Regions from separate parts of the Streptomyces sp. NPDC032721 genome, predicted to be linked through region 3. Evidence: riboswitches for the same ligand, from Rfam matches in the RefSeq annotation. Region 3 holds a riboswitch; each other region holds the start of a gene.

Region 1 (7,293 bases), on a different contig from region 3:
CTTCTCGGTGGAAGTGGACATTACTGGCAGGCCTCGCAGGACTCGGGGTTTTCCAGGGAGCAGGCGAGCGCTTCGGCGTCGGTCGCCTGCTGTACGGGGATGGGGGCGGCGGCAGCGGTCTGCGAGCCGGCCGCGCGGGCGATCCGGGTGGCCGGGCGCGAGCGCAGGTAGTACGTCGTCTTCAGGCCCTTCTTCCAGGCGTACGCGTACATCGAGCTGAGCTTGCCGATGGTGGGCGTTTCCAGGAAGAGGTTCAGGGACTGGGACTGGTCGAGGTACGGGGTGCGGGCGGCGGCCATGTCGATCAGGCCGCGCTGCGGGATCTCCCAGGCGGTGCGGTAGAGGTCGCGGACCTCGGTGGGGATCCAGTTGAAGCCCTGGACGGAGCCGGAGGCCTCGCGCAGTGCCTCGCGGGTCTGGGCGTCCCAGACGCCGAGCGCCTTCAGGTCGTTGACCAGGTAGGAGTTGACCTGGAGGAACTCGCCGGAGAGGGTCTCGCGCTTGAAGAGGTTGGAGACCTGCGGCTCGATGCACTCGTACACGCCTGCGATGGAGGCGATGGTGGCGGTCGGGGCGATCGCGAGGAGGAGGGAGTTGCGCATGCCGGTCCTGGCGATGCGGGCGCGCAGGGCTTCCCAGCGCTCCGGCCAGGTGGCCTGGACGCCGTAGTGGTCGGGGTGCAGTACGCCCCGGGCGGTGCGGGTCTTCTCCCAGGCGGGGAGCGGGCCCGAGCGCTCGGCGAGGTCGCAGGACGCCTCGTACGCGGCGAGCATGATGCGTTCGGCGATACGGGTGGAGAGGGCCGCGGCCTCGGCGGAGTCGAAGGGCAGCTTCAGCTGAAAGAAGACGTCCTGGAGGCCCATGGCACCCAGGCCCACCGGGCGCCACTTGGAGTTGGAGTTCCCGGCCTGCTCGGTCGGGTAGAAGTTGATGTCGACGACCCGGTCGAGGAAGGTGACGGCCGTGCGGACGGTCTCGTCCAGGCGGTCCCAGTCGATGTCGCGGGCCGCGGTGTCGACGAAGGCGCCCAGGTTGACCGAGCCGAGGTTGCAGACGGCCGTCTCGCCGTCGTTGGTGACCTCAAGGATCTCGGTGCAGAGGTTGGAGGAGTGGACCGTGTGGCCCGGCTCCGCCGTCTGGTTGGCGGTGCGGTTGGAGGCGTCCTTGAAGGTCATCCAGCCGTTGCCGGTCTGCGCGAGGGTGCGCATCATGCGGCCGTACAGCTCACGGGCCGGCATGGACTTCTTGGCCAGGCCCGCGGCTTCGGCCTTGCGGTAGGCGGCGTCGAAGTCGTCGCCCCACAGGTCGACGAGCTCGGGGACGTCGGCGGGGGAGAAGAGCGACCACTGGCCGTCCTGGTCCACGCGGCGCATGAACTCGTCCGGGATCCAGTGGGCGAGGTTCAGGTTGTGGGTGCGGCGGGCGTCCTCGCCGGTGTTGTCGCGGAGCTCCAGGAACTCCTCGATGTCCGCGTGCCAGGTCTCCAGGTAGACGGCTGCCGCACCCTTGCGGCGACCGCCCTGGTTGACGGCCGCGACGGAGGCGTCGAGCGTCTTCAGGAACGGCACGATGCCGTTGGAGTGGCCGTTGGTGCCGCGGATCAGGGAGCCGCGGGCGCGGATGCGCGAGTACGAGAGACCGATGCCGCCCGCGTGCTTGGAGAGGCGCGCGACCTGGTGGTAGCGGTCGTAGATCGAGTCCAGCTCGTCCATCGGGGAGTCGAGGAGGTAGCAGGACGACATCTGGGGGTGGCGGGTGCCGGAGTTGAAGAGAGTGGGGGAGGAGGGGAGGTAGTCCAGACGGCTCATCAGCCGGTAGAGCGAGGCGACCTCGGCGAGAGCCCGCTCGCTGTCGTCCTCGGCGAGGCCGGAGGCCACCCGCAGCATGAAGTGCTGCGGGGTCTCGATGACCTGGCGGGTGAGGGGGTGCCGGAGCAGGTAGCGGCTGTAGACCGTGCGCAGGCCGAAGTACTCGAAGCGGTCGTCGCCGTCGAGGTCGACCAGCTCGTCGAGGGCCGCCGCGTGCTTCGCGACGAAGTCGGCCGTACGGTCCGCGATGAGCCCTTCGCGGTGGCCGACGGCGACGGACTCGGAGAAGCAGCCGACGCCCTGGGTGGCTGCTTCGTCCCGGATCGTACGGGCGAGGAGGCGGGCGGCGAGGCGGGAGTACGCCGGGTCCTCGGAGATGAGTCCGGCGGCGGACTCGGTGGCGAGCTCGCGGAGTTCGGCGGCGTCCGAGCGTGCGTTGCGCCCGCGCAGGGCGGCGGCGGCGACCCGGCCGGGGTCGGTGTCGGTGAGGTCGGCGGTGAGGTCGGTCAGGGTGCGCAGGAGGGCGGTGCCGGGGGCGTCCTGCTGGTCCTGGCCGAGGTGCTGACTCTGCTCGGCGGTGGCCGGGTCGACTGGCGCGATGGTCACGTGGGGGCTCTCCCTCGCTCGGCGCCGCGCCTGCGGGGGAAGAGGGCGCACGGGCGCACGGGACCCCGGAAAGGGGCACGCGTCACCTGGCGTCCACTGGCCCTACCGCGAGGCCCGGACGTATCGGTGTCCGGATCGGTCGAGCCGGACTCGCTGTCGGCAGGTCCTCGGACTTTGACGGTGCGCAAAAGCGCACATGACACACCGTTGCGGGACAGTTCCGGATTCGCACCGGATTCCCCTGCGACGACAGCGAGACGAGCATACATGTGGGGGGTGCGTCGTGGTGCACCCACCACATCTTGTGTCGCGTGCGGTGGCGGTGAAGGGGCGGAAGCGGGCTAGAGCCCCTTCACGTACGTCAAAAGCCCCAGTCCGGGCACCGGTTCCCAGTCCCTTTCGGGTGTCCGTACGAAGCCGAGCCGCTCATAGATCCGGTGTGCGCCGCGCATCGTCGGCTGGGTCGACATCACCAGCCGTACGACCCCCTCCTCGGCCCGTGCGCGGGCGATGCAGGCCCGTACGAGGCTCTCGCCCGCCCCGCGGCCGCGGCCCGCGTGGGCGACCGCCAGCATGCGGAACTCGGCCTCGCCGGGGGAGGCGATGTCCTGGAGGGGGCTGCCCTGGGGTGCGTAGGTGACGGTGCCGATGAGGGTCCCCTCGGAGTCGACGGCCACGAGCAGTTCCGCCTGCTCGGCCCGGGAGGCGGCGTCGCGCAGCGTGTCGAGGTACGGGTCCCGGGTGCCCCCGGAGAGGAGGCCGTCGTCGAGGTAGGCGCGGGCGGTGATGTCGCCCACTTCGGTGTGTTCGGCGGGGTCGGCGGGCCGGATGTGAATGTCCATGCCGGTGAGTGTGCAACGCGAAGGCCCGGTGTCCCACTCCGTTTTCGCGGAGCGGAACACCGGGCCTTCACCCTTGCGGGAGGTGCCTCGGCGAGGTGCCTCGGCGGCAGGGCCTCAGCAGCAGCGGAAGCCCTCCCTGGGGTCGCCCTCGCGGGCGTCCATGCGCTTGCGTTCGAAGGCGCGGCGGGTCAGTACCCGGGCGTGCGGATCGTGCGCTCTGGCGTGTGCGACATACCGGTCGTACGCGGCTTCGCCGGTCACCTCGCGCACGTACCAGCGCAGTCGGCCCAGCCCGTGGCGCACCGCTGCCACGGTCCGGCCGGTGGCGGTCATGCCTTCTTCTCCCCGCCCTCGCGCGGCCTGCCCTCCGGGCCGATGCCGGCCGCGACCAGCTCCGCCTTCTCCTCCTTGGTGGCGATGAGCGAGGCGGGGGCGACGATCTTCGACTCGACGTAGGGGGTTTCGCTGAGCGTGACGCCCGCCGGGTTGCGGATCGCCTTCAGGCAGGCGCGGCAGGCCTCGAAGAGGACCACGACGATCAGCACGGCGAAGAGGATCGAAAGGATGCCGTCCACCGTGGAGTTGGTGACGATGGTCTCCATCTGGTCGCGGTTCTTGGCGAGTCCGACCTTGTCGAGTCCCTTGTCGAGGGCGGTCTGGTAGACGTCGCGCTGGGCGAAGAAGCCCACCTTCGGATCGGCGGAGAAGATCTTCTGCCAGCTCGCGGTGAGCGTGACCGCGACGTCCCAGAGCAGCGGAACGGCCGTCACCCAGGCGTACTTGAGCCGCCCGGACTTGATGAGGAGCGTGGTGCAGACGGCGAGCGCGACGGCGGCCAGGAGCTGGTTGGCGATTCCGAACAGCGGGAAGAGCTGGTTGATGCCGCCGAGCGGGTCGTGCACGCCGACCCACAGGAAGTACCCCCAGGCGACGACGACGATCGCGCTGGCGATCCAGACGCCGGGCTTCCAGCTTACGTTCTTGAACGGCTTGTAGACGTTGCCCAGCATGTCCTGGAGCATGAACCGGCCGACCCGGGTGCCCGCGTCGAGCGTCGTCAGGATGAACAGCGCCTCGAACATGATGGCGAAGTGGTACCAGAAGGCCTTCATCGCGGCGCCGCCGAAGGCCGCCGAGAAGATCTCGGAGAGGCCGAGCGCGAAGGTGGGCGCACCACCCGTGCGGTGCAGCAGGCTGGCCTCCTCGACGTCCTTGGCGGCCTGTGCGAGGTCGGCCGGGGAGATGGTGAAGCCTAGGTTGCCGACCGCCGTGGACGCCGCTTGCACGGTGTCACCGACCACGCCCGCGGGCGAGTTGATCGCGAAGTAGAGGCCGGGTTCGATGATGCAGGCGGCGATCAGTGCCATGACCGCGACGAACGACTCGACCAGCATGGAGCCGTAGCCGATCGTCCGGATCTGGGTCTCCTTCTGGATCATCTTCGGGGTGGTGCCCGAGGAGATCAGGGAGTGGAAGCCGGAGAGCGCGCCGCACGCGATGGTGATGAACACGAAGGGGAAGAGCGAGCCCGCGAAGACCGGCCCGGTCCCGCTCGTGGCGAACTTGGTGAGGCCGTCCATCTTGAGCGTCGGCAGCGCGATCAGCACGCCGATCGCGAGCAGGCCGATCGTGCCGATCTTCATGAAGGTGGACAGGTAGTCGCGCGGCGCCAGCAGCAGCCACACCGGCAGGACGGAGGCCAGGAACCCGTAGATCACCATCCAGATGACCAGGGTGCCCGGCTCCAGCGTGAACGTCTCGGCCCACGAGGACTCGGCCACCCAGCCGCCCGCGACGATCGCGAGCAGCAGCAGCGCGACACCGATCAGCGACACCTCGGTGACCCGGCCGGGCCGCAGGTTGCGCAGGTAGACGCCCATGAACAGGGCGATCGGGATGGTCATGCCGATGGAGAAGACGCCCCAGGGGGACTCGGCGAGCGCGTTCACGATGATCAGGGCGAGCACCGCGAGCAGGATGATCATGATGGCGAAGACGGCGATCAGAGCCGCGGCGCCGCCGACGGGGCCGATCTCGTCCCGGGCGATCTGGCCGAGCGAACGGCCGTTGCGCCGGGTGGAGAAGAACAGCGTGACCATGTCCTGCACGGCGCCCGCGAAGATCACGCCCGCCACGATCCAGATCGTGCCCGGCAGATAACCCATCTGCGCCGCCAGCACGGGGCCGACCAGCGGGCCGGCGCCCGCGATGGCCGCGAAGTGGTGGCCGAAGAGCACGCGGCGGTCGGTGGGGTGGAAGTCCACGCCGTCGTCGTTCAGTTCGGCCGGGGTGGCCCGGGTCTTGTCGACCTTCAGGACCCGGTTCGCGATGAACTTCGAGTAGAAGCGGTACGCGATGGCGTACGAGCCGAGGGCCGCGGCCAGCATCCAGGCCGCGGAGACGTCCTCGCCGCGCGAGAGGGCGAGCACCGCCCAGCCGGCCGCGCCGACGAGCGCCACCAGGCTCCAGACGGCCACGGACTTGGGGGACAGCTTGCGGGCGGGGCCGGGGGGAGCCCCGGTGGCCCCGGTCTCGACTGTCGGTCTCGGCTCTGCCATGGCGATCCGTCCCCTCACGCGATCTTTACGGTCGTAACGTGCGCGAAATCTAGGGGCTGCGACCGCGCTGCGGAACCCCCTGTCCGTATATCGGTACGGAAAAGGAGCGACCACCGCAGGTCAGGGGCGTACCGGAGTCAACTGACCGGAGCCTCTCAGCTGTTCGTCCCTGGTGGCTAGTCGTTCGGGCGCTGGAGCCTCGCCACGAACTTGTAGCGGTCGCCGCGGTAGACCGAGCGCACCCATTCCACCGGCTCGCCGCCCCTGTCGAGGGAGTGCCGCGAGAGCATCAGCATCGGCAGCCCGACGTCGGTGCCCAGCAGGCCCGCCTCGCGCGGGGTCGCGAGGGAGGTCTCGATGGTCTCCTCGGCCTCGGAGAGGTGTACGTCGTAGACCTCGGCGAGGGCGGTGTACAGCGAGGTGTACTTCACCAGCGAACGGCGCAGCGCGGGGAATCGCTTGGCGGACAGGTGGGTCGTCTCGATCGCCATCGGCTCGCCGCTGGCCAGCCGCAGCCGCTCGATGCGCAGGACGCGGCCGCCGGCGGTGATGTCGAGCAGTCCGGCGAGGGTGTCGTCGGCGGTCACGTACCCGATGTCCAGGAGCTGTGAGGTGGGTTCGAGGCCCTGGGCCCTCATGTCCTCGGTGTACGAGGTGAGTTGGAGCGACTGCGAGACCTTCGGCTTGGCGACGAAGGTGCCCTTGCCCTGGATGCGCTCCAGCCGGCCCTCGACGACCAGCTCCTGGAGGGCCTGGCGGACAGTGGTGCGGGAGGTGTCGAACTCGGCCGCCAGGGTGCGCTCCGGGGGCACCGGGGTGCCGGGCGGGAGCGTCTCGGTCATGTCGAGCAAGTGCCGCTTGAGCCGGTAGTACTTGGGCACGCGGGCGGTGCGGGTGGGGGCTCCGGTGGCGGGAGCGGGCTCGCTGTCGGCGGGCGGGGCGGGCGGGGCGGGCGGGGCGGCCGGGGCCGTCGCTGTCGCCGCTGTCGCTGACGTGAGCGAAGCGGCCGAAGTGGCCGCGCTGCTCCGCGTGTCGCCGGTGATCCCCGTGGCGCCCGTGCGCCCGCTGGTGCCTGTGCGCCCGGTGGTGCCCGTGCCGTCCTCCATGGTTCCCGTGCCTTCCGTGCTTCCCCCGTCGGTGGGCATGGTGGTCCGCCTTCCCGGTTCCTGCGCTGATGCCGTCACCGGCTCCTCCGTCTGTCGCGGCTCAGACCGACCGGGCACATGGGGGTGCCCGTCGGTCTTCCATGGATGGTGGCACGGTCCGCCGCGCGGGGCTTCGGCTCCGCGTGATTCCTTCTTATACACCGCGTCGCCCGGGAACGCGGTGGCCGCAGGGGCCCTTGAGGACTCCCGTACGAACCCAGGTGTCGGTCCGATAACGGACGCATCGCGGCGTCTTACTCACCCTTGACACCCCAAAAGGTCTAGGCCAAGCTCCGGGTACTGGTCTAAACCATTAAAGACCAGGTCCCAGTCC
Region 2 (7,293 bases), on a different contig from region 3:
AGGCTGATGACGTCGGCGTCGAGGTCGTCGATGGCCTGGACGATGTCGCCGAACTCGGCGTAGCACATGTGCGTGTGGATCTGGGTCTGCGGACGTACGCCGCCGACGGTGAGCCGGAAGGACTCGGTCGCCCACTCCAGGTACGCGACGTGGTCGGCGGCGCGCAGCGGCAGGGTCTCCCGGAGCGCGGGTTCGTCGACCTGGATGACCGAAGTGCCCGCCGCCTCAAGGTCGTTGACCTCGTCACGCAGGGCAAGTGCCACCTGGCGCGCGGTGTCGCCGAGCGGCTGGTCGTCCCGTACGAACGACCAGGCGAGCATCGTCACCGGACCGGTCAGCATCCCCTTCACCGGGCGGTCGGTCAGCGACTGGGCGTACGACGTCCAGCGCACGGTCATCGGCTCGGGGCGCGAGATGTCGCCCGCGAGGACCGGCGGGCGGACGTAGCGGGTGCCGTAGGACTGCACCCAGCCGTGCTGGGTGGCCAGGTATCCGGTCAGCTGCTCGGCGAAGTACTGGACCATGTCGTTGCGTTCGGGCTCGCCGTGCACCAGGACGTCGATGCCGGCCTTCTCCTGGAAGGAGAGGACCTCGCGGATCTCGTCCTTGATGCGCTCCTCGTAGCCGCCGGTGTCGATGCGCCCGGCCCGCAGGTCGGCGCGGGCGGTGCGCAGTTCGGCGGTCTGCGGGAACGAGCCGATCGTGGTGGTCGGCAGCAACGGCAGCCCGAGGTGGGCGCGTTGGGCGACGGCCCGCTCCTCGTACGGTGCAGAGCGGTGCCCGTCCGCGTCGGTGATCGCGGCGGTCTTGGCGCGGACGGCCGGGTCGTGGGTGATCGGGGAACCGGCGCGGGAGGCCAGGTCGGCGCGGTTGGCGGCGATCTCGGCGGAGATCGCGCCGGTGCCCTGGGACAGGCCCTTGGCCAGGGTGACGATCTCGGTGGCCTTCTGCTTGGCGAAGGCCAGCCAGCGCAGGATCTGCGGCTCCACGTCACGCTCGGCGGCGGCGTCGAGCGGTACGTGCAGCAGGGAGCAGGAGGCGGCGACGTCGACCCGGTCGGCCAGGCCCAGGAGCGTGCCCAGCGTGGCGAGGGACTTCTCGTAGTCGTTGATCCAGATGTTGCGGCCGTTGACCACGCCCGCGACCAGGCGCTTTCCGGGCAGTCCGCCGACCCTGGCGAGGGCGTCGAGGTTGGCGGCGGCGGAGTCGGTGAAGTCCAGCGCCAGGCCCTCGACCGGAGCCTTGGCGAGCACGGGGAGGGCGTCGCCGAGCCGGTCGAAGTAGGAGGCGACCAGGAGTCGGGGCCGGTCGGTGAGGTTGCCGAGGTCGCGGTAGGCGCGGTCGGCGGCGTTCAGTTCGGCCGGGGTGCGGTCCTGGACCAGGGCGGGTTCGTCCAGCTGCACCCACTCGGCCCCGGCGGCCCGCAGGTCGGCCAGCACCTCGGCGTACACGGGCAGCAGCCGGTCCAGCAAGGTGAGCGGCTCGAAGTCGTCGGCGACACCGGGGGCGGGCTTGGCGAGCAGCAGATAGGTGACCGGGCCGACCAGGACGGGGCGGGCGGTGTGCCCGAGCGCGATGGCTTCCTTCAGCTCGGCGACCTGCTTCGTGGAGTCGGCGGTGAAAACGGTGCCGGGGCCCAACTCGGGTACCAGATAGTGGTAGTTGGTGTCGAACCACTTGGTCATTTCCAGGGGCGCCACGTCCTGGTTGCCGCGGGCCATGGCGAAGTAGCCGTCGAGCGCGTCCGAGTCGACCGAGGCGCGGTGCCGGTCGGGGACTGCGCCGACCATGACGCTGGTGTCCAGTACGTGGTCGTAGTACGAGAAGTCACCGGTGGGCACCTCGTGGATACCGGCGTCGGCCAACTGCTGCCAGTTCGTGCGGCGCAGGTCCCGCGCGGTCCGCTGGAGGGCTTCCGCGCTGACGCGGCCCTTCCAGTAGCCCTCGACCGCCTTCTTGAGCTCCCGGCCCTGGCCCTGGCGGGGGTAGCCGTACACGGTGGCGCGTGCTGCCGCGGCTGCGGACTTCGATGTCACGGAAATCTCCTTCGCGAGATGACTCCTGAGAATCCCGGTGATGAGGCGCGAAGGGGTGACGGAACCGGGCGGAGCCGAACGCGCGCGACGGGCGCGGCACTTCCGCCTGATGTGTACGCCGACCCGCCCACGAGGTCACCGGAATATCCGCACGCGAGGGGTCGCGTACGGGCAACGGGCAGGTCTTCGGACTCGCGGGCACACCCACCGGGGTCTCCTCCGGCGGATTCCTACTGACCGTCGCTTCCCAGGTCCGACCGGACCCAGTGCGTATGACGGCTGTCGTTCCCACTCACCGCTGCGGGGCAGTCCCGGATTCCCACCGGGTTCCCTCTTACGACGCGTCTACCTGGCGGGCAGGGCGAACCAGCTGCACGGGACACACTAGGCGGCAAAGCCCCCTGCCGTCACCACCGGCAGGGGCGGGGACGGTGGCGGGGCGAGGTGCGGCGGAGGTGGGGGTCGAGGTGGGGGTGGACTTACTAGGACGTCCAACTATATGTTCGTGACAAGCCCGCGGTGCAGGGAAGCCGGTGTGAATCCGGCGCGGTCCCGCCACTGTGACTGGGGAGTGTGTTCTTCCAGCAGGACAGGCCACTGACGGAAACCCATCCGTCGGGAAGGCCGGAGAACGCGCGTCGATCCGGGAGCCAGGATACCGGCCACGGGGTGTTCCGTGTTTTCCACGAGGATGGAGCAGACACGCATGGCACCGGTACGTGACCACGGCCCAGGTGATCCGGCGGAGTACCCGAACTGCGAGGCCCTGCCCCCGCGTTCGTGACTCGACGAAGGCATTCCGGTATCCCGGCCGCCTTCCCCTGTCCCGCGGCGGACCCTGCGCGACGCACCCCGACCGGTGCGCAGCACACCCCGACCGGTGTGCCCCGCGCCCCGCCGCGCCTTCCTCGGATCCCCAGCTGAACCTGACGAGAGCAGGCTTCGATGGTCCGCGAGCTCACCCACTTCATCGGCGGCAAGCACACCGTCGGCACGTCCGGCCTCTTCGCCGACGTGTACGACCCGAACACCGGCACCGTCCAGGCCAAGGTCCCCCTGGCCGGACGCGCCGACACCGAGGCGGCGATCACCGACGCCGAGAAGGCCCAGCAGGACTGGGGGCAGTGGAACCCGCAGCGGCGCGCCCGCGTCCTGCTCCGCTTCCTCCAACTCGTCGAGGAGGAACGCGAGTCGCTGGCCCGACTGCTGTCCGCCGAACACGGCAAGACCGTCGCCGACGCCCACGGCGACCTCCAACGCGGCCTGGAGGTGGTGGAGTTCGCCGCCGGGATCCCGCACCTCCTCAAGGGCGAGTTCACCGACAACGCCGGAACCGGTATCGACGTCCACTCGCTGCGCTCACCGCTCGGCGTGGTCGCCGGGATCACCCCCTTCAACTTCCCCGCGATGATCCCGCTGTGGCAGGCCGCCCCGGCACTGGCCTGCGGCAACGCCTTCGTCCTCAAGCCCTCCGAGCGCGACCCCTCCGTACCGCTGCGGCTGGCCGAACTGTTCCTGGAAGCGGGACTGCCGCCCGGGGTGCTCAACGTGGTCAACGGCGGCAAGGAAGCCGTCGACACCCTCCTGGACGACCCGCGCGTACAGGCCATCGGCTTCGTCGGCTCCACCCCGGTCGCCGCGCACCTCTACGCCACCGCCGCCGCCCGCGGAAAGCGCGCCCAGTGCTTCGGCGGCGCCAAGAACCACCTGATCGTGATGCCCGACGCCGACCTCGACCAGGCCGCGGACGCCCTCATCGGCGCGGGCTACGGCTCGGCGGGCGAACGCTGCATGGCGATCTCCGTCGCCGTACCCGTCGGGGAGGAGACGGCCGACGCACTGGTGATCAAGCTCAGGGAACGCATCGCCGCCCTGCGCATCGGCACCTCCGACGACCCGGACGCCGACTTCGGCCCCCTCGTCAGCCGGGACGCCCTGGACCGGGTCAACCGCTACGTGGGCATCGGGGACGTCGAGGGCGCCGAACTCGTCGTGGACGGACGGGGCTTCACCCTGCCGGGACACGAGAACGGCTTCTTCGCCGGGGCCACCCTCTTCGACCGGGTCACCCCCTCGATGCGGATCTACCGGGAGGAGATCTTCGGCCCCGTGCTGTGCGTCGTACGGGCCGCCGACTACGAGGAGGCGCTACGGCTGCCCAGCGAGCACCCGTACGGCAACGGCGTCGCGATCTTCACCCGCGACGGGGACACCGCCCGCGACTTCACCCGCCGCGTCAACACCGGCATGGTCGGCGTCAACGTCCCCGTCCCGGTGCCCGTCGCGTACCACACCTTCGGCGGCTGGAAGCGGTCCGGCTTCGGCGACCTCAACCAGCACGGCCCCGACTCCGTCCGCTTCCTCACCCGTACCAAGACCGTCACCTCGCGCTGGCCCTCCGGGGTCAAGGAGGGCGCGAGCTTCACCATCCCGACGATGGGATGAGCGCCGTGACCCTGCTCACCGAGGACCAGCTCGCCCTGGCCGAGGTCACCCTCGACTTCGCACAGGAGCAGCTCGCCCCGCACGCCGTCGCCTGGGACCAGGACAAGTACTTCCCCGTCGAGGTGATCCGCAAGGCCGCGGGTCTCGGCCTCGGCGGAGTTTACGTACGCGAGGAGCACGGCGGCTCCGGGCTCAGCCGGGCCGACGGCGTCCTCGTCTTCGAGACGCTGGCCACCGGCTGCCCGTCCATCGCCGGATACCTCTCCATCCACAACATGGTCGCCTCGATGATCGACCGCCACGGCGACGCGGCGCAGCGCCGCCGCTGGCTGCCGGGCCTGTGCGCGGCCGACACGCTGGGCAGCTACTGCCTCACCGAACCGGGCGCGGGCTCGGACGCGGGCGCCCTGCGCACGCGCGCCGACCGGGACGGCGACCACTACGTCCTGACCGGCGTCAAGCAGTTCATCTCCGGTGCCGGAACCGCCGGGGTGTACGTGGTCATGGCCAGGACGGGGGAGGCGGGGCCGCGCGGGATCTCCGCGTTCGTCGTCGAACGCGACGACCCCGGGGTCTCCTTCGGCGCCAACGAACAGAAGATGGGCTGGAACGCCCAGCCCACCCGCCAGGTCGTCCTCGACGGCGTACGGCTGCCCGCCGACCGGCTGCTCGGCGGCGAGGGCAACGGGTTCCGCATCGCCATGGGCGGACTGAACGGCGGCCGGCTCGGCATCGCCGCCTGCTCCCTGGGCGGCGCGCAGAGCGCCCTGAACCGCAGCCTCGCCCACCTCGCCGACCGGGAGGCCTTCGGGGCCCGGCTGCTTGACGCCCAGGCCCTGCAGTTCCGGCTCGCCGACATGGCCACCGAACTGGCCGCCGCCCGGGCCCTGCTCCGGCAGGCCGCCGCCGCACTCGACGCGGCCGATCCGAAGGCCGCGGAGCTGTGCGCGATGGCCAAGCGCTTCGCCACCGACACGGGCTACTCGGTCGCCGACCGGGCGCTCCAACTCCACGGCGGATACGGCTACTTGAGCGAGTACGGCATCGAGAAGATCGTCCGCGACCTCCGAGTGCACCAGATCTTGGAAGGGACCAACGAGATCATGCGCGTCATCGTCGCCCGAGGGCTGACGGGGGCACTGCGATGACCGGTGCCGAGAACCCCGCCCAGAACCCTGTCCGGAATCCCGCCGACGAGGTCCTTCTCCGTACCGAGGGGCGGGCGGCCCACCTGGTGCTCAACCGGCCGAAGGCACTCAACGCCCTCAACCACGCCATGGTGCGGGCCATCGACGAGGCGCTGACCGCCTGGGAACACGACCCCGCCGTACAGGTGGTGACCCTCAGCGGCGCAGGCGAACGCGGTCTGTGCGCGGGCGGCGACATCCGCGCGATCCACCGGGACGCCCGTACGGGAGACGCTCGTACCGGCGGCAGTTCCTCTGCCGCCTTCTGGCGCGACGAGTACCGGCTCAACGCCAGGATCGCCCGCTACCCCAAGCCGTACGTCGCCGTCATGGACGGCATCGTGATGGGCGGCGGCGTCGGCGTGAGCGCGCACGGCAGTGTCCGTATCGTCACCGAGCGCTCCCGGATCGCCATGCCGGAGACCGGCATCGGCTTCGTACCGGACGTCGGCGGTACCCACCTGCTCGCCCTCGCACCCGGCGAGCTCGGCACCCACCTCGCGCTCACCGGCGCACAACTCGGCGCCGCCGACGCCCTGTTGTGCGGGCTCGCCGACCACTTCGTACCCTCGGCAGACCTGCCGGGACTTCTCGACGACCTGTCCGGCCGACCGGTCTGGGACGTCCTGCCGAAGTACGTGGCCCAGCCGCCGCCCGGCACCCTGGCGGACCACAGGACCTGGATCGACGCGTGCTACGCCGCCGACACCGTCGAGGCGATCGTCGCCCGGCTGCGGGACCACGGCTCCGAGGCCGCAGGGGCGACGGCCGACACCCTGCTGACCAAATCGCCCACCGCCCTGAAGGTCACCCTCCGCGCGGTCCGCCGGGCCCGGCGGCTCGGTCCGCTGGAACGCGTCCTGGAGCAGGAGTACCGGACCTCCTGCGCCGCACTCGCCTCGTACGACCTGGTCGAGGGAATCCGGGCCCAGGTCATCGACAAGGACCGCGACCCGCGCTGGAAACCGGCCACGCTGGCCGAGGTCACCGACGCGGACGTGGCGCGCTACTTCGTCCCGCCGCCCGGCGGCGAACTCCAACTGACCGCCCCCGCGCAGGAGGTGCCCTGGTGACCACCGTCATCGCCTTCATCGGCCTCGGCCACATGGGCGGCCCGATGGCCGCCAACCTGGCCGCCGCCGGTCACCGCGTACTCGGCTTCGACCTCGCCCCCGAGGCGATGACCGTCGCCGTCGCGGCCGGGGTGGAGGGCACGGGCTCGGCGCGCGAGGCCGCCGCCCCGGCGGACGTGGTGATCACCATGCTCCCGGCGGGCCGCCACGTCCTCTCCCTCTACCAGGACGAGGGCCTGCTGGCGGCCGCGAAGCCCGGGACGCTGTTCGTGGACTGCTCCACCATCGACGTCGCAGACGCCCGCGCCGCCCACCGGGCGGCCGTCGCCGCAGGTCACCGGGCACTCGACGCGCCCGTCTCGGGCGGAGTCGTGGGGGCGGAGGCAGCCTCCCTCACCTTCATGGCGGGCGGCGGTGAGGCGGAGTTCGCCCTTGCCGAACCGCTGCTCGCCGCCATGGGCAGGAAGGCGGTGCACTGCGGAGAGGCGGGCGCGGGTCAGGCCGCGAAGATCTGCAACAACATGATCCTCGGGATCTCCATGATCGCCGTCA
Region 3 (7,293 bases):
TCCCGTCCGCGCGGGCGGCGGCGGCACCGCCCTGGCCGCCGAGACCGACGGCCCCGGCACCCCGCACACCCTGATCGGCCTCGGCCTCGCGGGTGTCGCCGCCGTCGCCATCGCCGGACGTTCGGTCCGCCGCCGCCGGAGCGGCGCCTCCGCCGACTGAAGCGCGACAGGCACGATCGCGACCGGGAAACAGGGCTGGGAGAGGAGCGGACATGAGCGATGACCACGCGTCCGGCAAGGGCCGGATGCTCACCGGCGTCGCCTGGGCGGTACTGCTCCTCGGACTGTGGCTGTGGGGCCGCGACCTCACCGACGGGCCGGGCGGCATATCCGCCCCGACCACCGGTGACGTGGCCGCGGTGGGACGCCCGCTGCTGCAGATCGAACTGCCCGAGGCACACGAACCGGTGGCCGGAGTGAAGCCCCGGCGGGTGGAGATCCCGTCGCTCGGCATCGCCGCCCCCGTCGTCCCCCGGGGTCTCGACGCCTCGGGCGCCGTGGACCCGCCGCCGTACGAACAGCCCACCACCGTCGGCTGGTTCGGCGACGGCACCCGCCCCGGAGCGAGCGGCACGGCCCTGCTGGTGGGGCACGTCGACACCAAGAGCAAGCCCGCGGTCTTCTACGGGCTCAGCTCGGCCCGCCCCGGCGAGCAGATCAAGGTCACCGGAGCGGACGGCTCCGTCACCGAGTTCACCATCGACGACGTCCAGGTCTTCAGCCGGGAGAAGTTCGACGCGAAGAAGGTGTACGGAGCCCGCGAGGACGGACGCGCGGAACTGCGCCTGATCACCTGCGGCGGTACGTACGACCACGAAGCCCGCGCCTACACGGCCAACGTGGTCGTCTCCGCCTACTTGACCGGCGCCACCGAAGCGCCCGCCGCCGCCAAGTCCTGAGCGGAGGCAGGGGACTTCGCCCGCTCGGCGGCCCGCGCCGCGGCCCGCAGGCCCAGCCCGCCGAACACCGCCGCGAACACCGCCCACAGCAGCAGCTGCGAGCCCAGCGACAGCACCCGGAAGTCCCACAACAGCGTGGCCGGTACGGGGACTTCGTCCGGATTGCCGGGCAGCAGGAACATCACGGCGAGGGTGGCGGCCCCGGTCAGGAACACCGCCCCGTGCCGCAGCGGCTCCGCGCGGCCGGCCAGCCGTACGTACAACTGCCACGCCAGGACCATGCCGAGGATGCCGATGACCACCGCGGCCACCCACAGCGCCTGCCGGTTGGCCACCGTCGAGGAGTCACCGACCCCGGGCGGCGCCGCCGGGTAGCGCAGCCCCGGCAGCAGGGCGACGGCCACGAAAGCCGCCGCGCAGAAGGCGAGCGCACGCGGCCACGCCCGTACCAGGAAGCCGGTACGGCGGTGGACCAGCGCGTACGCCACCGCGAACAGCGCACCGAGCGCGAGCCCGGCGATCACCGCCGTGACAACCAGGCCGAAGTGCTGGGCCGAGCGGGAGAACAGCTCCTCGTGCCCCTGGGTGGCACCGGCGGCCGCGCCGTGGGCGTGCTCGGCGGCCTCCTCCTTCGCCGAGCGGGCCTCTTCGAGGACGATCGCCCGGTCCATCAGCGGCTCGGCGAGCAGCAGGGAGAACAGGCCGGTGGCAAGACCGGCCGCCCCGCCGGCCGCGAGCGCGCGGCCGAGCAGGGGAAGTATGGGGTTGTTCATGGTGCGTACGGCCCCGATCAGTGGCAAGGGGCACCGAAGAGGTGCCGGCCGTCGTGCGAGAACTCGTGCAGGTAGTCGCCGGTCGCGGAGATGATCTGGCCGTTGTCCATGAACACGGCGTAGAGCGCGACGAGGGCGATGATCGCCGCGGCGGCCAGGATCAGCAGGTCGCGGGTACGGGTGGTCGCGGACGCGAGCGACGCCGACTGGTCGGCGGCCTGCGGGACATGCGTAGACATGCGGGGGAGCCTCCTTCTGGGGTTTCCACGCCCCATGGCAGGAGGACGACGGGTCAGTTCCTGGCTTCCGCACCCGGGCAGGTGTGGTCACAGTGGCGGGACCGCCCCGGAATCGCACCGGAGTTCCTGTTCGCCGTCGCCTCGAATTGTGGAGTTGTCCTGGGGAGAGTCCCAGTCTGGCGGTGCACTGTCAATGCCGCACAGAGGGGCGGGGTGAGGCGGGGGAGGGGCGCGTGGGTGCACCTGGCCCGGTCGGCCGCTCGCTCCCCCCGGAGCCGCCGACCGGGCTGGTCCTCGACCGCACGCGCACGGACTGCGGGAGAAGCCCGGCGTCTGTGCGGGAGGTTCTTGGAGTGCCAACTCGGCTCTGGTGGCCGGGGGCTGGGGCCTACGAACACTGTAGAACGGCCAAGCGCCGTTCTCCATAGGGTAATTGACGCAAAGTCACAGCAAAGTCGCGCCGGGTGTCCTCTCTCGTGTCAACCGTGTCGACGGAAACCCCCTCACTTCGCTCTCATCCCCTCTTCCCCCGGCCCCGGCTCTCGGCTCTCGACAAGGACCGCCGCCGCGGAAAGGCTTCCCCGGACCAGTTCGGTGGCGATCTCCGACACCGGCCGCCGGGTACGGACCGAATGGGCCCGCAGCGCGTCGAACGCCTCGTCCACCGAGATCCCCCACTGCTCCGCCACCATCCCCTTGGCCTGGTCGAGGCGCATCCGGCCGGAGAGCGCCGACTGGAGCTGCCCGGCGACCAGCTCGTCGTGGTGCAGGGTGCGCTGCTGGAGGACGCCGAGGGTCGAGGTGTCCGCCAGCGCCTGGGCCAGCGCCAGGTCGTGCGCGCCGGGGACGGCACCCGGGTCGCAGACGAAGAGGTTCAGCGCGCCGATGACCGTCTCGCGGCTGCGCAGCGGGACCGCGTACGTGGACAGGAAGCCGTACGCGGCGGCGCGCGGCGCGAAGACCGGCCAGCGCTCCCGTACCGCCGGATCGTCCAGCGCGAGCGGCCCGACCGGGCCACGGCTGCGGAAGGAGTCCTGGCAGGGCCCCTCCAGGTACTGCATCTCCAGCAGGTCGAACAGCTGGGCGCGTTCGTCGGAGGTGGCCACGCACTGGAGCTGGCCGCGCTGGTCGACCAGCATCAGCCCGGCAGCGGACACATCGAGGAGCTCGACGCACCTGGCCGCCGACCACTGGAGGAAGTCGATCACCTCGAAGTCGTCGACCAGGGTGTCGGCGAGCTCGACGAAGGCCGTCGCGATCTTCTGTTCGCGCCGGGAGCTGTCCATGCGTTGTCACCCACATCTGTCGTGCCGTCGGGGGGCCCGCGCGAGGCGCTGCCACTGGATCATCGTGCCTGTTCCGTGCCGTCTCCGTCATGCAGGGCCCCGTCGGGGGTGAAGAGCAGGCGCCGTGCCACCACGTCCCCCGCCACCTCCAGGATGGGCCGCTCGGCGGCGTACGCGTACGCACGCAGCCGGGCCAGTGCCGCCGCCGGGGGCACCCCCAGCCGTACCGCGATCATGCCGGTCGCCTGGTGCACCTCCGCACGGTAGAGCGCCGCGTCCTGCGCGAGCCAGCCGCCGGGGCCGGGAACCGCGGAAGCTGTGGGAGCCGTGGGAGCCGTGGGATCCGTGCGGGCCCCGGCCGGCAGCCGCCCGCCCGGGCCGCTGCCCAGCAGGGTCAGGGTCAGGGCGTCGGCGAGCACCAGCACGTCGGTCAGCGCCTCGCCGGACAGCGGCCCCGGCTCTTCCCGGTGACAGGTCAGGACCCCCACCAGGATCGCGCCGATCTGCAGCGGCAGGGAGAACACCGCCCGCAGCCCGGACTTCTGCGCGGCCGGCAGGAACCCCGGCCAGCGCTCCCTGGGGACCTCCGCCAGATCGCTCTCCAGGACCAGCCGCCCGGTGTGCAGGCAGTCCGGCCCCGGCCCCTCGCCCAGGGTGAACTGGAGATCCTCCAGACCGGCGGCGCACCGGCCGGAGAACCACACGGGCTCGCCCCGCAGCTCCTCGTCGGCGAGGGTGACGGCCAGCCCGTCCACTCCCAGGATCTCGGCGCAGCGGCGGGCGAAGGACTCGTCGAGTCCGGCGGTGCGGCGTACCGCCAGCTCGTCGAGCAGGGCGGTCATACGGGCGGTGACCACGCCCCTCCTCCTGAGGGTTTCCGACGAGTTCCGCAGGGCCCCCGGAGGGACACCCGTGAAGAGGTCCGAAGAGTCCTGCGAAGTACCCGGCGGAAGGCCGCCAGGAGTGCTTCATCGTAGCCGGGTGCCCCCAAAGAGGCAGGTTGAACGCGGTGCAACAGCTTCTCGACGAAGCGGGCGCACCTACTGACGGCGAAGCCCCATGTGTCAGGATGGATTCGCCCGGTTGTGTCCGGGCAGGGGCGCCTGGGGGGTTGCCTCGGCCTTCTTTTCCATTCAGGCGCCCAAGGGGGAGTCGATGTACGGCAGTTACAGCGGACGTGTGCGAGCACTGGGAGCGGTCGCGGTGGGGTCCGCTCTGCTGCTCACCGGCTGCTCCTCGGACGGAGGGGGCAGCGGCGGTACGAGCGGGGGATCGGGAGGCAACCCGCCGGTGTCCCAACAGCCCAAGGGTGACGATCCGTTCTGGGTCAATCCGGACTCCAAGGCGGCCAAGGCGCTCGCCGAGGAGAGCGACAGCGCCAAGAAGGAACTGATCCGGAAGATCGCCCAGCAGCCGTCCGGCGAATGGCTGATCCCGGAGAACGCCAAGGAGCAGGCCAAGGGCTTCACCGAGGCCGCCGCGAAGGCCGACCGCGAGGCGATCCTGGTCGTCTACAACATCCCGCACCGCGACTGCGGCAACTTCTCCGGCGGCGGCGCCGCCGACGGCAACGCGTACCGCGCCTTCATCAAGGAGGTCGCCGAGGGCATCGGCGACCGTCCCGCCACGGTGATCCTGGAGCCGGACGCGGTGCTGCACCTGGTCGACCAGTGCACCCCCGAGAAGTTCCACGAGGAGCGCTACGACCTCCTCAAGGGCGCCATCAAGACGCTGAAGGCACAGCCGAAGACCAAGGTCTACCTGGACGCGGGCAACGCGGGCTGGGGCAAGCCGGACCAGATCTTCGAGCCGCTGAAGTGGTCGGGCATCGACCAGGCCGACGGCTTCTCGGTGAACGTCTCGAACTTCTACTCCACCGAGGACAGCAAGAAGTACGGCAAGGAACTCTCCGCGAAGGTCGGCAACAAGCCCTTCGTCATCGACACCAGCCGCAACGGCAACGGTCCCGTCAAGGAGAAGAACCTCAAGGACCCGTGGTGCAACCCGCCGGGCCGCGCCCTGGGGGAGGCGCCCACCACCGAGACCGGCGACGAGCAGGTGCACGCCTTCCTGTGGGTCAAGCGCCCCGGTGAGTCGGACGGCGAGTGCAAGGGCGGCCCGCAGGCCGGCCGCTGGTTCGCGGACTACGCGCTGAACCTGGCGAAGAACGCCAAGTAGAAAAAGCAGATACGACAACGAGTAAGGGGCGCCCTCCGGGAGGGCGCCCCTTACTCGTATCCACTGTCCAACAGGTCTGCCGGGTTACGGGACCTCGACCCAGACCGCCTCGGAAGGCGTGCCCTGGTCGTCCGTCACGAACAGCATGTAGTACCCGGAGGGCACCAGCGCCTGGCTCTTCGGGACGGTGACGGTGATGCCGTCGGCCGTCTTCTTGAAGTCCAGCGCGATGCTGCGCTGGTCCATGTCGGTCATGTGCGTCACCGCGCTCGGCCGCATCAGCTTCGCCGTCTTGACGGACGACGCGTGCTGCGTGGTGAACGTGCCGCTGGCGCCCCGCGCGATCTTCTTCGGGCCGTCGTTCAGCTTCGGCCGCGAGTCGCGGTAGAGGTACGGCGGGGTGTAGATCTCGATCCGCTGCTCGAAGACGCCCGGCCGGGTGTTGGCCTTGTCCGAGTAGAGCGAGTCGGAGCCCGCCACCATGACGCGGCCGTCGGGCAGTAGTACCGAGCTGGAGTGGTAGTTGCGCCCCACTTCCGGGTCGGCGAGCCGCTTGAGCTTGTTGGTCTTCGGGTCGAAGGAGCGCGCCTCCTTGATGTTGGAGTCGCTGCGCCCCCGGTAGTCCTCGGAACCGCCGGTGATCAGGACGGTGTCGTCCGGCATCAGCGAGGCGCTCGGGTAGCGGGTGCCCTTGTCGAGCGAGGGCCCGTCCTTGAAGACCGGGTTGTCGTCGTCGGCGTCGACCAGACGGGTCTTCTCGGTGGACTTGTCCGACTCTCCGACGCCGCCGCCGCCGATGACCATGAACCGCTGGTCCTGTGCCGGGGGCAGCATGACCGAGGCCGAGGTCTCCAGCTGGTCCGGGTCGCTCATGCCCGGGATCTTCTTGAAGCTGTTGTTCGTCAGGTCCCAGATGCCGGGCTCACGGCCGACGTCCGCCGGGCCGTAGCCCGCGTTGGAGCCGGTGTAGATGAGCTTGCCGCTGTTGAGGGTGAACAGCGACGGGTACGTCGGCAGCCTGCGCTCGAAGCCCGTGTACTTCCAGGTCTTCGTCTTCGGGTCGTAGATCTCGTCCTTGCCCGGGACGATCTGGCCGATCTCGTCGAGGCCGGAGGTCGCCAGGACCTTGCCGTCCTTGAGCGTGGTCAGCGACGGGTACCAGCGTGCCTCGTTCATCGGGTCGACGGTGATGTACTTCTCCGCCACCGGGTCGAACTCGTACGCCTCCCGGATGCCCTGGAAGTCCTTCTTGTCCAGGGCGAGCTTCTCGGCGACGCCGTAGGTGTTCTGGGCGTCCTTGCCGGTCAGCGTGGTGATCGTGTAGTTGTCCTGGGCGCCCGACTCGTACGCCTTGCCGGACTGCTTGGCCTCGACGTAGATCCGGCCGAGACCGGGTTCGTTGCGCAGGAACCGGCCCTTGTTGGGTCCGGTCTTGGCGAAGACCTTCTTGGCCTTCTCGACCAGGACCGGGTCCTTGGAGACGTACGTCTTGCCGTTCTTCTTGCCCTTGAAGACCGTGCCCGCGGGCAGTGTTATCGGCTTGTCCGGGTTCTCGTTGTGCACCACCATCAGGCCGCCGGCCTTGGTGACGTCACCCTCCAGCTTCTCGTACCGCTTGGTGCCGCCGGCGACGAGCAGCTTGCCGTCGCCCAGCTGTGTGTGCCCCGAGCAGAACATGTCCTTCGGGGTCTTGATCATCTTGTACGAGTTGTTCTTCGGGTCCCACAGGACCGACTCGAACTTGCCCGCGTCGAAGTTCTTCTGGTTGTTGCCGGAACCCGCGATCAGCAGGACCTTGCCGGTGTGCAGCAGTGCCGAGTGGATCGTGTTGATCTTCTTGTCGGTGGGGACGTCGAGGAAGTCCCACTTACCGTTCTCCGCCTTGTACTCCGGGCGGTTGATCTTGTACTCGTGGTAC
Region 4 (7,293 bases), on a different contig from region 3:
GCGTACTTCTGTTCGTCAAAGTGAGGAGGGCGACGTAGCTGCGCCTCGGCGTCCCGATGTGCGAACGGGGGCTCGGCACTCCCGTGCGGGAGGGGCGCCGCGCCCCGTACCCCGCCCCTCAGCGCACGCCGCTGCGCCCCACGACCGTCCCCGCCCGGTCGATGCAGATGACGTCCACCGCGACCGGCGCCCCGCGCAGCACGGACAGCGCCTCGTCGCGGGCCACCACCGCCACCAGGTCACCGAGCGGCACCCCGTGCTCCTGGCACAGCCGGAGTGCGGCGAGACCGGTGTTGGCGGCGGCGATCTCCGCCGCCAGGGCGTCGTCGGCGCCGCCGCGCCGGGCCAGTTCCGCCAGGAAGCCCTTGTCGACCTGGGAGCGGCCGGAGTGCAGGTCCATGTGACCGGCCGCCAGCTTCGACAGCTTGGCGAAGCCGCCGCAGATCGTCAGCCGGTCCACCGGATGACGGCGTACGTACTTCAGGACCGCGCCCGCGAAGTCCCCCATGTCGAGCAGGGCGATCTCCGGCAGCCCGTACTCGGCCACCACCGTCTTCTCCGACGTCGACCCGGTGCAGCCCGCCACGTGCGTGTGCCCGGCCGCCTTGGCCACGTCGACCCCCCGGCGGATCGAGTCGATCCACGCCGAGCAGGAGTACGGCACGACGACACCCGTGGTGCCGAGGATGGAGAGGCCGCCGAGGATGCCGAGGCGGCCGTTCCAGGTGGAGCGGGCGATCTCCTCGCCGTGGTCCACGGAGACGGTCACCTCGACGTCGCCGGTGGTGCCGTGCTCGGCCGCCACCCGGGCCACGTGCTCGCGGATCAGCTGCCGGGGCACCGGGTTGATGGCGGGCTCGCCCACGTCCAGGGGCAGCCCGGGGAGGGTGACCGTGCCGACGCCGGGGCCCGCCCGGAACACCACGCCCGAGCCCGGCGGCAGCCGCCGTACCGTCGCGCGCACCAGCGCCCCGTGCGTCACGTCCGGGTCGTCGCCCGCGTCCTTGACCACTCCGGCCGTCGCACGGTCGCCGTCCGGCTCCTCGATCAGCTCCTCGACCGCGAGGGCGAACGCGGGGGTCTGGCCGCGCGGCAGGGTGATCGTCACCGGGTCGGGGAAGTCCCCGCCCAGCAGGGCCGTGTACGCGGCGGTGGTGGCCGCCGTCGCACAGGCACCGGTCGTCCAGCCGGAGCGCAGACCGGTGTGCTTGAGTTGGGCGTCGCGACCGCCCTCGGCGGCGGGCCGCCCCTTGCCCGAATCACTCGTATCACTCGTGTCACTCATGGATGGATCCCGTGCACATACTCGTTCTCGGCGGTACGACGGAGGCGCGGCACCTCGCCGCACTCCTGGTGGACTTTCCGGGCATCAGGGTCACCAGTTCACTCGCCGGACGGGTCGCCAGCCCGAAGCTGCCGCCCGGCGAGGTACGGATCGGGGGGTTCGGCGGCGCCGACGGACTGGCCGCATGGCTGCGTACCCACCAGGTGGACGCGCTCATCGACGCCACCCATCCTTTCGCCGGAACGATCAGTTCGAACGCGGCCACCGCGGCCGCCGCTGCCCATGTTCCCCTGCTGGCGTTGCGCCGGCCCGGCTGGGCGGCCGGTGAGGGCGACCGCTGGCACCCGGTCGGCTCACTGGCCGAAGCCGCCGACGCGCTGCCCGCACTGGGCGGGCGGGTCTTCCTCACCACCGGGCGGATGGGCCTCGCCGCCTTCGCGGGGCTGGGGGAGCAGTGGTTCCTGATGCGGTCGGTGGACGCTCCCGACGGCCCCTGCCCGCCGCGCATGGAGGTGCTCCTCGACCGGGGCCCCTTCACCCTCGAAGGGGAACGCGAACTGATCGCCCGCCACCGCATCGACGTGCTCGTCACCAAGGACAGCGGCGGCGCGGCCACCGCACCCAAGCTGACCGCCGCCCGCGAGGCCGGGATCCCGGTGGTCGTGGTGCGCCGACCGCCGGCCCCCGAGGGCGTACCGGAGGCGGGGACCCCGGAAGCGGCCGTGGCCTGGTTGCGCGAGCACTGGTCCGCTCGCGCAACCACGTGAGCGTCAGTCCGCTCGCGCAACCACGTGAGCGCTGATCCGCCCGCGCAACCAGCAGGGCTCTCAGAGCTCCGGATACCGCCGGGGCGTCCAGACGATCCGCTCCCCGTCGTCGCCCCGCCGCTCCCACCGCGTCTGCGACGAGCCGACGATCAGCAGGGTCCGCATGTCGACCTCCGCCGGGTCGAGGTCCCCGAGCCGTACCGTCCGTACGTGCTCGGTGGGCCCGCCCACGTCCCGGCCGAGCACCACCGGGGTGTCCGGCGAACGGTGCTCAAGCAGCAGGTCCCTGGCCTTGCCGACCTGCCAGGTACGGCTGCGCGAACCGGGGTTGTACAGCGCCAGCACCAGGTCCGCCGAGGCCGCCGCGCGCAGCCGCTCCGCGATGACCTCCCACGGCTTCAGCCGGTCGGAGAGCGAGATCGTCGCGTAGTCGTGCCCCAGCGGCGCACCCGCCTTCGCGGCGGCGGCGTTCGCGGCCGTCACACCGGGCAGCACCCGTACCGGAACCTGCGCGTACTCCTTCTGCGTGGCGACCTCCAGGACCGCCGTCGCCATCGCGAAGACACCCGGGTCACCGCCCGACACCACGGCGACCCGCCGCCCGCGCCGCGCCAGATCCAGCGCGAACTCGGCGCGCTCCGACTCCACCTTGTTGTCCGAGCCGTGCCGCACCTGCCCCGGCCGCACCGGCACCCGGTCCAGGTACGTCGTGTACCCGACCAGGTCGTCGGCGGCGGCCAGCGCACCGCGCGTCTCGGGGGTCAGCCACAGCGGCCCGGCCGGACCCGTCCCGACCACGACCACCTCGCCGTCCCCCTCGGCACGCGGCACCGGAGCCTCGGTGTGCGCGGAACCGACCCGGCTGGGCAGCACCGCGACCGCGAAGTACGGCACCGAATCCGCGTCCACGTCCGCCAGTTGACCGGTGCGCTCACCGGCCATCGTCGCGCGCTCCACATAGCGGGCCTCGGCCAGCCGGCCCGACGCCTCGAAGGCGCCGCGCACCGCGGGGAACGTACGCCCCAGCTTCATCACCACGGCCGCGTCCGTCGCGGCGAGCCGGGCCGTCAGCTCCTCCTCGGGCAGCGTGCCCGGCAGGATCGTCAGCACCTCCTCGCCCTCGACGAGCGGCGTGCCCAGCCGGGCCGCCGCCGCGCTCACCGAGGTCACCCCGGGGATCACCTCGGTGGCGAACCGGTCCGCGAGCCGCTTGTGCATGTGCATGTACGAGCCGTAGAAGAGCGGATCGCCCTCGGCGAGCACCGCCACCGTGCGCCCCGCGTCGAGGTGCACCGCGAGACGGGCCGCCGCCTCCTCGTAGAACTCCTCCAGCGCCGCCCGGTAGCCGCCCGGGTGGTCGGTCGTCTCCGTCGTGACGGGGTAGACGAGGGGTTCCTCGATGTGGTCCTCGCGCAGGTGCCCCGCCGCGATGGAACGCGCTATGGACCGCCCGTGCCGGGCGCTGTGATACGCGATCACGTCAGCCCCCGCGATGACCTCCACCGCGCGCAACGTCATCAGCGACGGATCGCCGGGACCGAGACCGACTCCGTAAAGACGGCCCTTGACCTGCCCGTTGCTGCTCATTCTTCCTCGCTGGCGATCGCGTTGAGCGCGGCGGCGGCGATCGCGCTGCCCCCGCGCCGGCCGCGCACGATCAGGTGCTCAAGACCGGACTCGTGCACCGACAGTGCCTCCTTGGACTCCGCCGCACCCACGAACCCGACCGGTACACCGATCACGGCCGCCGGACGCGGCGCCCCCGCCTCGATCATTTCCAGGAGCCGGAAGAGCGAGGTCGGCGCGTTGCCGACCGCCACCACGGAGCCTTCGAGACGGTCGCGCCACAGCTCCATCGCCGCCGCGCTGCGGGTCGTCCCGAGCTCCTTGGCGAGATCCGGCACCGACGGGTCGGACAGCGTGCACACCACGTCGTTGTCGGCGGGCAGCCGCTTGCGGGTGACTCCGCTGGCCACCATCTGCACGTCGCACAGGATCGGGGCGCCGGAGCGCAGCGCCGCCCGAGCACTGGCGACCACGTTCGGGCTGAACGCCAGGTCGCGCACCAGGTCGACCATGCCGCAGGCGTGGATCATACGGACCGCGACCTGGCTGACGTCGGCGGGCAGACCCGCCAGATCCGCCTCGGCGCGGATCGTGGCGAAGGACTGGCGGTAGATCGCCGGTCCGTCCTTCTCGTACTGATGCACTGTGCTGTCGCTCTCTTCTGCGGGCGTGAGATGGGGAGTTGAGTGGTTGTCGTGGGTACGGGGAAGTCGTGGGCAGGGGGGATGCGGAGGAACGGGGCGAGCGTGTCAGGCGTGCTGCCCGCGTGCGGCGGCCACCGCGCCGGACAGTGCGGGCGAACCGTCGGGGACGGTCACCGGGGCGTCCGCGACCCCGCCGCGTACGACGGAGATCCGATGCCCCTCGGGGGTGGCGACCACATCGACCCAGTCGCCGTGCGGATGCCCGCACCTGCGCGAGCACCCCGACCAGTGCACGGGCAGCGCACCCACCGGACCGGCCACGGCCGCGGCCGTCGCCCGTACGTCGGACAGCGACTTCGCGCAGCCGGGCTGCCCGATGCAGGCCCCGACCCCGCTCCAGGGCGACCGGTCACGGGTGATCAGACCGGCCGCGTCCAGCGCGTCCAGCAGCCCGTCCGCCTCCTGCCGTGCCACGCCGGGGACGACGACCCCGCGCCACGGCGTCAGCCGCAGGGTGCCGTCACCGTGCCGCCCGGCGGTGTCCGCGAGCAGCCGCCACTGCGCTGCGGTGATACGTCCCAGGGGTACGCCGACGGACAGCGCGGCACCGGGCCCGGCCGCGCCCGTGACGACACCGAAGCGCGGGGCGGCGGCCTCGGCGGGCCGGGGCGGGCCCGCGACACGCGTGGCCTCGACACCGGCCGCACCCAGCTCCCGTACGACCGCGTCCAGGAGCGGATCGGCACCGTCCGCGAGGTCGGCCACCCGCCACACCCCCGCGTCCCGCGCCCGCTCCAGGAAGGTCTCGGCCGCGACGAGCGCCGCCCGCGCCGCTTGCGCGTCCGGCACCCGTACGGCATCGGCCGCCGTACCGATCCGCAGCACGGCCCGGCCGCCGGAGTGCGCGAGCAGCGTCACGTCGGCGCCCAGCGCGTCCACATCGCCCCGGCCGTCGTCGAGCGCGAACAGGAACCGGCCCGAGAGCCGCGTCGCCCGCTCGCTGCCGCACAGCAGCGCGTCCAGCTCGGCCAGCCACCGGCCGACGTCCCCCGCGCCCAGGCCGTCGAGCCCGGACAGCGGCGACGCCACGATGTTGCGTACCCGCTCATGGCGTTCGGACGGCAGCAGCCCCGACTCACCGAGCAGCCCGGCCAGTTCGCCCCCGCAGTCGGAGGGCAGACCGCGGAGCTGGGCATTTCCGCGAGAAGTGAGGTGAATCTCACCATCGCCCAGCCGGTCCGCCAACTCCCCGAGCACCTCGGCCTGTCCCCGGGCGAGCACTCCGCCGGGCAGCCGTACCCGCGCCAGCGCCCCGTCGTCGGCACCGTGCAGCCGCAGGGACCCCGGGCAGGCATCGCCACCGGTCCGCCCGGACCCCGTACCGGAGGCTCCGGGCGGGGTCGGCGAAGTGGCTGGTGGGGGCGGGAACTGGGACATGGCGGCGAGCATACCGACCGACGGGGGACTGCTGTTCGACACTGTGTGCGGTCCCCTTGACCAGGGGCCCTAATATGCCTGGTGGCGGGCGTTCGTGCTCGTCGTCGCCACCGAAGGCGACAGGGGAGGAAGCCCGGTGGAACTCCGGCGCGGTCCCGCCACTGTGAGCCCGGCCACCGCCGGGCGAGTCAGGAACTCCCCTGCCCGAGCCCCGGTTCCCCCGGAGCTCACCACCGACACCGCCCGGGGCGTGGACACCCCGAGGAAGGCACGACGCCGCATGCTCCTGCTCCTGTCGACGTCCGACACCGACCTGCTCAGCGCCCGCTCCTCGAACGGCCCGGTCGGTTACCGCTTCGCCAACCCTTCCCGGCTCGCCCTCACCGACCTGCCCGGGCTCCTCGACGGTGTCGACCTCGTCGTCGTACGCCTGCTGGGCGGGGTCCGCGCCTGGCAGGACGGCCTCGACCAGGTGCTCGCCACGGGCCGGCCCGTCGTCGTCCTCACCGGTGAACAGGCCCCCGACGCCCAGCTGATGGCCGCCTCCACCGTCCCCGTCGGCATCGCGGCCGAGGCGCACGCCTACCTGGCGCACGGTGGCCCCGCCAACCTGGAACAGCTGGCCCGCTTCCTCTCCGACACCGTGCTCCTCACCGGCCACGGCTTCGAGTCGCCCGCCCCCGCCCCCTCCTGGGGCCCGCTGGAGCGCACCGCCCGCGAGGACATCGAGGGCCCGACCGTCGCGGTGCTCTACTACCGCGCCCACCACATGAGCGGCAACACCGCCTTCATCGACGCCCTCTGCGGCGAGATCGAGTCCGCCGGAGCGCGCCCGCTGCCGCTGTACGTGGCCTCCCTGCGCACCCCCGAGCCCGAGCTCATCGAGGAACTGCGCGCCGCCGACGCCATCGTCACCACCGTCCTCGCCGCGGGCGGCACCCGCCCCGCCGAGGCATCGGCAGGCGGCGACGACGAGTCCTGGGACGCGGGCGCCCTCTCCGGCCTCGACGTACCGATCCTCCAGGCGCTCTGCCTGACCTCCTCGCGCGGCGACTGGGAGGACAACGACGAGGGCGTCTCCCCGCTCGACGCCGCCAGCCAGATCGCCGTCCCGGAGTTCGACGGCCGCCTGATCACCGTCCCGTTCTCCTTCAAGGAGATCGACGAGGACGGCCTGCCCGCGTACGTCGCCGACACCGAGCGCGCCGCCCGCGTCGCCGGAATCGCCGTACGCCACGCACGGCTGCGGCACATCCCCAACGCCGAGAAGCGCGTCGCACTCGTGCTCTCCGCGTACCCCACCAAGCACTCCCGCATCGGCAACGCCGTCGGCCTCGACACCCCCGCAAGTGCCGTCGCCCTGCTGCGCCGCCTCCAGGCCGAGGGCTACGACTTCGGTACGGAGGAGGTGCCGGGACTCGTCTCCGGCGAGGGCGACGAGCTGATCTACGCGCTCATCGAGGCGGGCGGCCACGACCAGGAGTGGCTGACCGAGGAGCAGTTGGCCCGCAACCCGGTCCGCATCCCGGCCGCCGACTACCGCCGCTGGTACGCCACCCTGCCCGCCGAACTGCGCGAAGCGGTCGAGCAGCAC

What was found. Region 3 has a riboswitch for cobalamin ahead of ACZ5PB_RS30815 (CbtB domain-containing protein). Riboswitches for the same ligand answer to the same signal wherever they lie in the genome.
Region 1: it holds a riboswitch for cobalamin, as region 3 does, so the genes downstream of both, ACZ5PB_RS32255 (ribonucleoside-diphosphate reductase subunit alpha) here and ACZ5PB_RS30815 (CbtB domain-containing protein) in region 3, are expected to answer to the same signal.
Region 2: it holds a riboswitch for cobalamin, as region 3 does, so the genes downstream of both, metE (5-methyltetrahydropteroyltriglutamate--homocysteine S-methyltransferase) here and ACZ5PB_RS30815 (CbtB domain-containing protein) in region 3, are expected to answer to the same signal.
Region 4: it holds a riboswitch for cobalamin, as region 3 does, so the genes downstream of both, cobN (cobaltochelatase subunit CobN) here and ACZ5PB_RS30815 (CbtB domain-containing protein) in region 3, are expected to answer to the same signal.

Annotation. Positions count from the first base shown of each region.
Region 1 covers NZ_JBVIMX010000018.1:139,900-147,192, forward strand. The annotation lists gene ACZ5PB_RS32250 (ribonucleotide-diphosphate reductase subunit beta) at 1-21, opposite strand, end outside; gene ACZ5PB_RS32255 (ribonucleoside-diphosphate reductase subunit alpha) at 21-2,414, opposite strand; cobalamin riboswitch at 2,556-2,680, opposite strand; gene ACZ5PB_RS32260 (GNAT family N-acetyltransferase) at 2,756-3,256, opposite strand; gene ACZ5PB_RS32265 (YbdD/YjiX family protein) at 3,371-3,589, opposite strand; gene ACZ5PB_RS32270 (carbon starvation CstA family protein) at 3,586-5,814, opposite strand; gene ACZ5PB_RS32275 (GntR family transcriptional regulator) at 5,991-6,695, opposite strand.
Region 2 covers NZ_JBVIMX010000013.1:93,673-100,965, forward strand. The annotation lists gene metE (5-methyltetrahydropteroyltriglutamate--homocysteine S-methyltransferase) at 1-2,036, opposite strand, end outside; cobalamin riboswitch at 2,197-2,422, opposite strand; cobalamin riboswitch at 2,537-2,717, shown strand; gene ACZ5PB_RS26550 (CoA-acylating methylmalonate-semialdehyde dehydrogenase) at 2,982-4,481, shown strand; gene ACZ5PB_RS26555 (acyl-CoA dehydrogenase family protein) at 4,478-5,629, shown strand; gene ACZ5PB_RS26560 (enoyl-CoA hydratase/isomerase family protein) at 5,626-6,741, shown strand; gene mmsB (3-hydroxyisobutyrate dehydrogenase) at 6,738-7,293, shown strand, end outside.
Region 3 covers NZ_JBVIMX010000017.1:24,222-31,514, reverse strand. The annotation lists gene ACZ5PB_RS30830 (hypothetical protein) at 1-160, shown strand, start outside; gene ACZ5PB_RS30825 (class F sortase) at 213-899, shown strand; gene ACZ5PB_RS30820 (CbtA family protein) at 854-1,672, opposite strand; gene ACZ5PB_RS30815 (CbtB domain-containing protein) at 1,690-1,911, opposite strand; cobalamin riboswitch at 1,946-2,102, opposite strand; gene ACZ5PB_RS30810 (GAF and ANTAR domain-containing protein) at 2,415-3,197, opposite strand; gene ACZ5PB_RS30805 (GAF domain-containing protein) at 3,257-4,054, opposite strand; gene ACZ5PB_RS30800 (glycoside hydrolase family 6 protein) at 4,353-5,375, shown strand; gene glxA (radical copper oxidase GlxA) at 5,460-7,293, opposite strand, start outside.
Region 4 covers NZ_JBVIMX010000005.1:296,260-303,552, reverse strand. The annotation lists gene ACZ5PB_RS13570 (cobalt-precorrin-5B (C(1))-methyltransferase) at 119-1,285, opposite strand; gene ACZ5PB_RS13565 (cobalt-precorrin-6A reductase) at 1,297-2,052, shown strand; gene ACZ5PB_RS13560 (precorrin-2 C(20)-methyltransferase) at 2,113-3,639, opposite strand; gene ACZ5PB_RS13555 (precorrin-8X methylmutase) at 3,636-4,262, opposite strand; gene cobG (precorrin-3B synthase) at 4,368-5,711, opposite strand; cobalamin riboswitch at 5,768-5,917, shown strand; gene cobN (cobaltochelatase subunit CobN) at 5,980-7,293, shown strand, end outside.